2 regions of the Dactylosporangium sp. NPDC048998 genome follow, and region 1 is predicted to be linked to the other one. Evidence: riboswitches for the same ligand, from Rfam matches in the RefSeq annotation. Region 1 holds a riboswitch; the other holds the start of a gene.
The links. A riboswitch is a leader RNA that binds a small molecule or an ion and turns the genes downstream of it on or off. The one in region 1 is predicted to bind cobalamin.

Region 1 (3,800 bases):
AGCGGCCCGGCCATCTTCGCCAAGATGAGCCTGCCGCCACGGAACCGGAACGCGCTGGTGGTGTACTCCGCCGACCGCCGGGACTTCTTCTTCGACTTGAAGCTCGGGTAGCCGGCCCGGCCGGCGAAAAAGTTCGCAAACCCGGACTGCAGATGCCGCAACGCCTGCTGCAACGGCACCGACGAGACGTCGTTGAGGAACGCGAGTTCCTCGGTCTGCTTCCACGCGGTCAGCATCGCCGAGGTCGCGTTGTAGTTGACCCGCTCCCGCCGCAACGTCCACGCCTCGGTGCGGGCCGCGAGGGCCAGGTTGTAGACCTTCCGGACGCACCCGAACGTCCGGGCCAGCTCGGCGGCCTGCGCGCCGGTCGGGTAGCAGCGGTACTTGAACGCCCGCTTCACCGTCCTGGACACGCCTCACATCTTGGCCGATCTATTTTGTGGACCTGCGGTGACACGCGGGCAGACGCCGATCCGCCATGGCGGCGCATCAGCTTTCCTGTCCTGCTCCGCAGGGGTTCCGTTTCCTCCCCCGCCTGAAGGCGGGGGTCTCCACGGAAGGAATCCGATGAGGTACAAGATCATCGGCCCGCCGGCCGAACGATACGACGAGATCCTCACCGCCGAGGCGCTGGACTTCCTGGTCGCCCTCGACGAGCGCTTCGCGGCTCGGCGGGCGGCGCTGCTGGACACCCGGCGGGCCCGCCGCGCCCGGTTTACCACCGGCCAGCTGCCCGACTTCCTGCCGGAGACCGCCCGGATCCGCCAGGATCCCACCTGGCGGGTGGCACCACCCGCGCCGGGGCTGACCGACCGGCGGGTCGAGATCACCGGCCCGCCCGACCGCAAGATGACCGTCAACGCCCTCAACTCCGGCGCGCGGGTCTGGCTGGCCGACTTCGAGGACGCCACCGCACCGACCTGGCACAACATCATCGGGGGGCAGCTCAACCTGATCGACGCGCTGGATCGGCGGATCGACTTCACCGACGAGCGCGGCAAGCGGTACGTCCTCGGCGACGACCCGGCCACGATCGTCGTCCGGCCGCGCGGCTGGCATCTGGTGGAGAAGTGGATCGCGGTGGACGGACGGCCGATCTCGGCCAGCCTGGTCGACTTCGGCCTGTACCTCTTCCACTGCGCGCGGCGGCAGCTCGACGCCGGTTCAGGGCCGTACTTCTACCTGCCGAAACTGGAGGACCACCGAGAGGCCCGGCTGTGGAACGACGTCTTCGTCTTCGCCCAGCAGTATCTGGGCCTGCCGCAGGGCACCATCCGGGCCACGACGCTGATCGAGACGATCACCGCCGCGTTCGAGATGGAGGAGATCCTGTACGAGCTGCGTGAGCACTCGGCCGGGCTGAACGCGGGCCGCTGGGACTACATCTTCAGCATCATCAAGAACTTCGGGCAGTGGACGGACTTCGTCCTGCCCGACCGTTCCGACGTCACCATGACCGTGCCGTTCATGCGCGCCTACACCGAACTGCTGGTGCGCACCTGCCACCGGCGCGGCGCACACGCGATCGGTGGCATGGCCGCGTTCATCCCGAGCCGGTCGCCGGACGTCAACGAGGCGGCCGTCTCCCGGGTGCGGGCGGACAAGCAGCGTGAGGCCGGCGACGGGTTCGACGGGTCCTGGGTCGCCCACCCGGGCCTGGTCGAGGTGTGCCGGGACGAGTTCGATGCGGTCCTGGGCGACCGTCCGAACCAGCTCGACCGGCTTCGCGACGACGTCGTGGTCACCGCCACCGACCTGCTCGCCGTCGACAAGACCCCGGGACAGGTCACCGCCGACGGACTGCGGTCCAACGTCGCCGTGGCCTTGCGGTACGTCGACGCCTGGCTCGGCGGCACCGGCGCGGTGGCGCTGTGGAACCTCATGGAGGACGCGGCGACCGCCGAGATCGCCCGCTGCCAGGTGTGGCAGTGGCTGCACCACCGCACGCCGCTCGCCGAGGGTGGCTGCGTCACCGACGATCTGGTCCGGTCGCTGCTGGCCGAGGCCCTGGCCGACCTGGTCGCGGGGCGCGAGGGGCCGGACCGCGACCGCGCCGTGGCGGCGGCCGGTGTCCTCGAGCGCACCGCGCTGCAGGAGTCCCTTCCGCCGTTCTTCACCACGGACGCGTACGCCCGGCACCTCGCACCGTCCAGCCGGTCCGGAGCGGACGGCTGACGAACGACCCAAGTTCACGCATCGACGCCGGTGACGCTGTGACGTTCACCGGCGTCGCGCTGTCACGCAGCCGGCCAGTTTGGTTCCACCCGCCGGAGTGACGCAGCACACGCGACACGCCGGCACATCATCTGGTGTTGTGCATTCGCAGGCGTACCCATATATGGTGTTGACCGCAGCTGGTCCGGCCGCCTGTCAGGGTGGCCGGGGCAAGAGGGAACCCGGTGCGAATCCGGGACTGCCCCGCAGCGGTGAGTGGGAACGACCGCCGTCACACAAGCACTGGGCGCGAGCCTGGGAAGCGACGGCCAGTAGGCACGAGCACGACGCCCGCGAGTCCGAAGACCTGCCAGCGCGCCGCGCACCGACCGGTGCGCGGCGGTCGAAGGCCGCGCGGGACGGCCGACGCCATCAGCCGGGCCCGCGCCGCATGCCGCCGCGGGGCTCCGGCGGCGTCTCCCCGCGCGTCCGGCGACCTCGCCGATGGGTGTGAGGAGAGGGGATCGCGATGCGGGTCCGGAAACGCAACGGCGACGCCGAGGCGGTCGACGTCAACAAGATCGTGCGGGCCGTCGAGCGGTGGGTCGCCGACCTCGCCGACGTGGACCCGCTGCGGGTCGCCACGAAGACGATCAGCGGGCTGTACGACGGCGCGACCACCGCCGAGCTGGACCGGCTGTCGATCCAGACGGCGGCGGAGCTGACCGGCGAGGAGCCGCAGTACTCGAAGCTCGCGGCGCGGCTGCTGGCCGCGTTCGTGGACAAGGAGGTCCGCGGGCAGGGGGTGGCGAGCTTCAGCCAGTCCATCGCGTACGCGCACGGGCTGGGGCTCGTCGGCGACGACACGGCCGAGTTCGTGACCCGCAACGCCCGCAAGCTCGACGACGCCGTGGACCCGGCCGGGGACCTGCGCTTCGAGTACTTCGGGCTGCGCACCGTCGCCGACCGGTACCTGCTGCGCCACCCCGAGACCCGCCTCGTCGTGGAGACGCCGCAGTACTGGCTGCTGCGCGTGGCCTGCGGACTGTCGGCGAACCCGGGCGAGGCGATCGCCTTCTACCGGCTGATGTCCAGCCTCGCCTACCTGCCGAGCTCGCCGACGCTGTTCAACTCGGGCACCCGGCACACCCAGATGTCCTCGTGCTTCCTGGTCGACTCGCCGCGTGACGAGCTCGACTCGATCTACGAGCGCTACCACCAGGTCGCGCGCCTGTCGAAATTCTCCGGCGGCATCGGCATCTCGTGGTCGCGGGTGCGCGGGCGGGGTGCGCTGATCCGGGGCACCAACGGCAGGTCGAACGGGATCGTGCCATTCCTCAAGACCCTCGACGCCGGGGTCGCGGCGGTCAACCAGGGCGGCCGGCGCAAGGGCGCGGCCTGCGTGTACCTGGAGCCGTGGCACCCGGACGTCGAGGAGTTCCTGGAGCTGCGGGACAACACCGGCGAGGAGGCCCGCCGCACCCACAACCTCAACCTCGCCAACTGGATCCCGGACGAGTTCATGCGCCGCGTCGAGGCCGACGAGGACTGGTCCCTGGTCGACCCCTCCGACGCACCCGAACTACCGGACCTCTACGGCGAGGACTTCGACGCGGCGTACCGGGTCGCCGAGAAGAAGGCGGTCC
Region 2 (3,800 bases), on a different contig from region 1:
GTTGAGACCGACCAGACCCAGCAGCAAAACGGTGACCGGCAACAACGGAAAAACGAGGCTGCGCCAGGCGACGATGTCCTTGCCCTTCCGCGCCAGCACGTCCGCCGCCCACACGGCGAGGGCCAACTTGCCCAGCTCGGAGGGCTGCAGTTGCACCGAGCCGAATGACAACCACCGGTCCTGGGCGTACACCGGGCCGAGGTGCAGTGGACGCGGTACACCGTCAGGGTCTGACCGCAGGCGTGCCATGAACTCGAGTGCGTCAACGGCGAACATCGACAGAATGGCCAACCACACCCCGACGGGCGCCATCGCACGGTAGGTGCGTACCGGTAGGCGCTGGCACCACCAGAATGCGCCCAGGCCCACGACGGCCCCAACGCCCTGCTGGACCACCGGCGAGTATGCGTTTCCGGTTCGCCCAAGAGCATCGACGCTGGTAGCCGAGAAGACCATGACCAGCCCGATGACGAGCAGCAGCCCGCTGCACGACAGCAGGAGATAGTAGGAGGCGAGCGGCCGCTGCAGCAGCCCTCGCAGGGTGACCAGGCCACCCCTGACCCGAAGCGTGTTCAGCCCTCCAGCCGCCGGATCAGCGCGATCGGGATGCGCGACCGCAGCAGCCTCTTCAGGCTTGCGTATCGGCTTGTTCGCCAACGGGGACTCCAAGGGACCAACGGCCGCTTCGGCCGGCGCCGGAGACCGCGATCACCACAGCCGCTGGGCCCCCGATGCAGTGTGGGGAAAGACGTCACGCAGCTACGGACGGCATCGTGGTCCCGTCCCGCCAGGTAGACAACGTACAGGCTATTTGCGTGGCGACGCAAATATCTGGCGCCCACGCAGCCGAGGCGCGGTACGAGTCGTTGACGCCATCTGGCTCTCGGATGCCATCCCGCAGACGCCGGCCGCCGCTGTGCATAGAGTTGGCCGCGTCGGGGTCGAAGGCCGCCATGACCAGCAGGAAGGCCAGGACGTATGGCGTCAGTTTTCGATCTGGTCCGCTACGGCGGGCCGCCCGCGCCCAGCCTCGCCGCCGCACCGCACGCGTGGCGGGTCGACCCGCTGGTGCTGGCGGCCGTGCTCGTCGCCGCGGGCGGCTACCTGTTCGGCGTGTGGCGGGTCCGCCGCGCCGGCGGGCAGTGGCCCGTCGCGCGTACCCTCGCCTTCTTCGGCGTGGGTCTGGTCGCCCTCGCGGCGACCACGATGGGCTGGCTCGGCGTCTACGCCCCAGTGCTGTTCTCGGCGTACGCGATGCAGGTGGTCGCGCTGCTCATGGTGGTCCCGCTGCTGCTGGCCCTGGGCCGGCCGATCGAGCTGGCCAAGGCGGCACTCGGGCCGGCCGGGTCGGCGAGGCTCGACACGGTCCTGCACAGCCGCCCGGCCCGCCTGTTCACGGTGCCGGTGGTCAGTCCGCTGCTGCTCGCCCTGATCCCGTTCCTGGTCTTCTTCACGCCGTGGTACCAGGCGACGCTGCAACATCCGGTACTCGCGTCGTTGACCCACCTGGCGCTGCTGCTAGCCGGGCTGGCCGTGCTCGTGCCGATCTGGGAGGCTGACACCATCGCGGCACCCGTGCCGTACCTGCTGGCCCTCATGTTCGCGCTGATCGAGCTGCTCGCCGACGCCGTGCCCGGCATCGTCATCCGGCTCGACACCCACGTGATCGCTGGCGCGTACCTCGCCACCCTTGGCCGCCCCTGGGGTGGGAGCCTCCTGCACGACCAGCAGCTCGGCGGCGACTTCCTGTGGTGCATCGGCGAGGCCGTCGACGTGCCGTTCCTCGGTCTGCTCCTGCTGCAATGGGTCCGGGCCGACGCCCGCGAGGCCCGACGCGTCGACGAGGCACTGGACGTGGCCGGGGCGGACGGCGGCACCGGCGCGCCCGGCGACGAGGACGGGGGGTTCGGCGTCGAGCGGCCCTGGTGGGAGACGGACGCCTCGGTCTTCGGCGACCGGGCCGCCCAGTTCCAGCGTCGCGATCACGACTGAGGCCAAGTCCGGCGGCGTCGAGCCGCTGCCTGCCACGAGGTCGTCAGGGTGGCGCAGGCCATGGTGACGGACGGCGCGCGGTGTGGTTAGGGTGTCCTGGCCGTGGTGTTCGGGAAGCCGGTGTGAGACCGGAGCGGCCCTCGCCACTGTGATCGGGATGCCGGAGGCCACCGCAAGGTCACTGGGCGCGAGCCTGGGAAGGCCGGCCGCCGGCGCACCACCCGTCAGCCAGGAGACCGGCCACGGCACCCGAACGACCCGTCCACGAGGTGCTGGAAGGCGGTCCCGCTGTGCGGTCCCCTGCGTCCTGGCGCGCTCTCGCGCCGCTGTCCGTTCTCATCGTCCTGCTCACCGGCTGCTCCGGCACCGAGCCCCGCGCCACGGCGTCCGCGTCGGCCGGTCCGGTGGCGCTGACCAACTGCGGCACGCCGGTCACGATCAGCGAGCCGCCGGCGCGGGCCGTCACGATGAACCAATCCGCTACCGAGATCATGCTGGCACTCGGTCTGCAGGACCGGATGATCGGCACCGCGTACCTCGACGACCAGGTCCTGCCCGAGTACGCCGCCGCCTACGCCAAGGTTCCGGTGCTGGCCAAGGAGTACCCGGCGAAGGAGAAGCTGCTCGAGGCCGCGCCGGACTTCGTCTACGGGTCGTTCTCCAGCGCCTTCGGCGACGAGGGTGTCGGCGACCGTGGCGAGTGGCAGAAGCTGGGCATCGGCACGTACCTCTCGCCCGCCGGCTGCCCGAAAGAGACCCGGCCGGCGAAGCTGGCGATGGATGACGTGTTCACCGAGATCCGCGAGATCGCCGCGATCTTCGGCGTGCAGGACCGGGCCGAGGCACTGATCAGCGACCAGCAGGCCCGCATCGCGAAGGCCGCGGCGGGCGCCAAGGGGGCCAAGGTGCTGTGGTGGGACGGCGGCAGCGACGCGCCGAGCGTCGGCGCCTGCTGCGGCAGCCCAGGCATGATCATGACGGCGGCCGGGGCCGTCAACGCCTTCGCCGACGTCACCGGCAGCTGGGCGGACACCAGCTGGGAGACCGTCGCCGAGCGCAACCCGGACGTCATCGTGCTCGTCGACGCGAGCTGGGACCAGGCCACGGCCAAGCAGTCGTTCCTGGAAAACAACGCGACGCTCAAAGATCTGCCCGCGGTCAAGGCGAAGCGGTACGTCGTGCTGCCGTTCTCCTCGACCTCGGCGGGCGTGCGCAACGTGCTCGCCGTCGAAGCCCTGGCCCGCGGTATCAGCGGAGCGGGCAGCTGACCGCCGTCACCACCCGCGCGGACGCGGCACGGCCCCGGGCGCTGCGGACGGTGGGAACCGTGGCGGCGGTGCTCGTGCTGGCGGCTGTTCTGCTGCTGTCGGTGGGCACGGCGGTGACGTTCGGGCCCGCGGACCTGTCGCAGGGCACGGTTTGGGCCGTCATCGCCGACCACCTCGGCCTGATACACGCCGACGTGCCGCTGCTGCGCGACCACATCGTGTGGGAGCTGCGCCTGCCGCGGGTGCTGGGCGCCGCCGTTGTCGGCGCCGGGTTGGCCTCCTGCGGGGCGGTCATGCAGACGGTCACCCGCAACCCGCTCGCCGACCCGTACCTGCTCGGGGTGTCGTCCGGGGCTTCGCTCGGCGCGGTCGCCGTCCTCGTCCTCGGCATCGGCACGGGGGTCATGGCGCTCTCCGGCGGCGCGTTCGCCGGCGCGATCGCCGCGTTCGCGCTCGTGATCGCCGCCGCCGGCCGGAAGGCGGTCCTGCGACCGACCCGAGTGGTGCTCGCCGGCGTCGCCCTCGCCCAGCTCTGCGCCG

Region 2: it holds a riboswitch for cobalamin, as region 1 does, so the genes downstream of both, ACGFI8_RS27900 (ABC transporter substrate-binding protein) here and ACGFI8_RS44140 (ribonucleoside-diphosphate reductase subunit alpha) in region 1, are expected to answer to the same signal.

Annotation. Positions count from the first base shown of each region.
Region 1 is NZ_JBICTV010000047.1:19,388-23,187, forward strand. It holds gene ACGFI8_RS44130 (RNA-guided endonuclease InsQ/TnpB family protein) at 1-413, opposite strand, end outside; gene aceB (malate synthase A) at 568-2,175, shown strand; cobalamin riboswitch at 2,339-2,544, shown strand; partial or broken gene ACGFI8_RS44140 (ribonucleoside-diphosphate reductase subunit alpha) at 2,684-3,800, shown strand, end outside.
Region 2 is NZ_JBICTV010000013.1:197,629-201,428, forward strand. It holds gene ACGFI8_RS27890 (FtsW/RodA/SpoVE family cell cycle protein) at 1-657, opposite strand, end outside; gene ACGFI8_RS27895 (cytochrome c oxidase assembly protein) at 979-1,992, shown strand; cobalamin riboswitch at 2,079-2,252, shown strand; gene ACGFI8_RS27900 (ABC transporter substrate-binding protein) at 2,283-3,260, shown strand; gene ACGFI8_RS27905 (FecCD family ABC transporter permease) at 3,320-3,800, shown strand, end outside.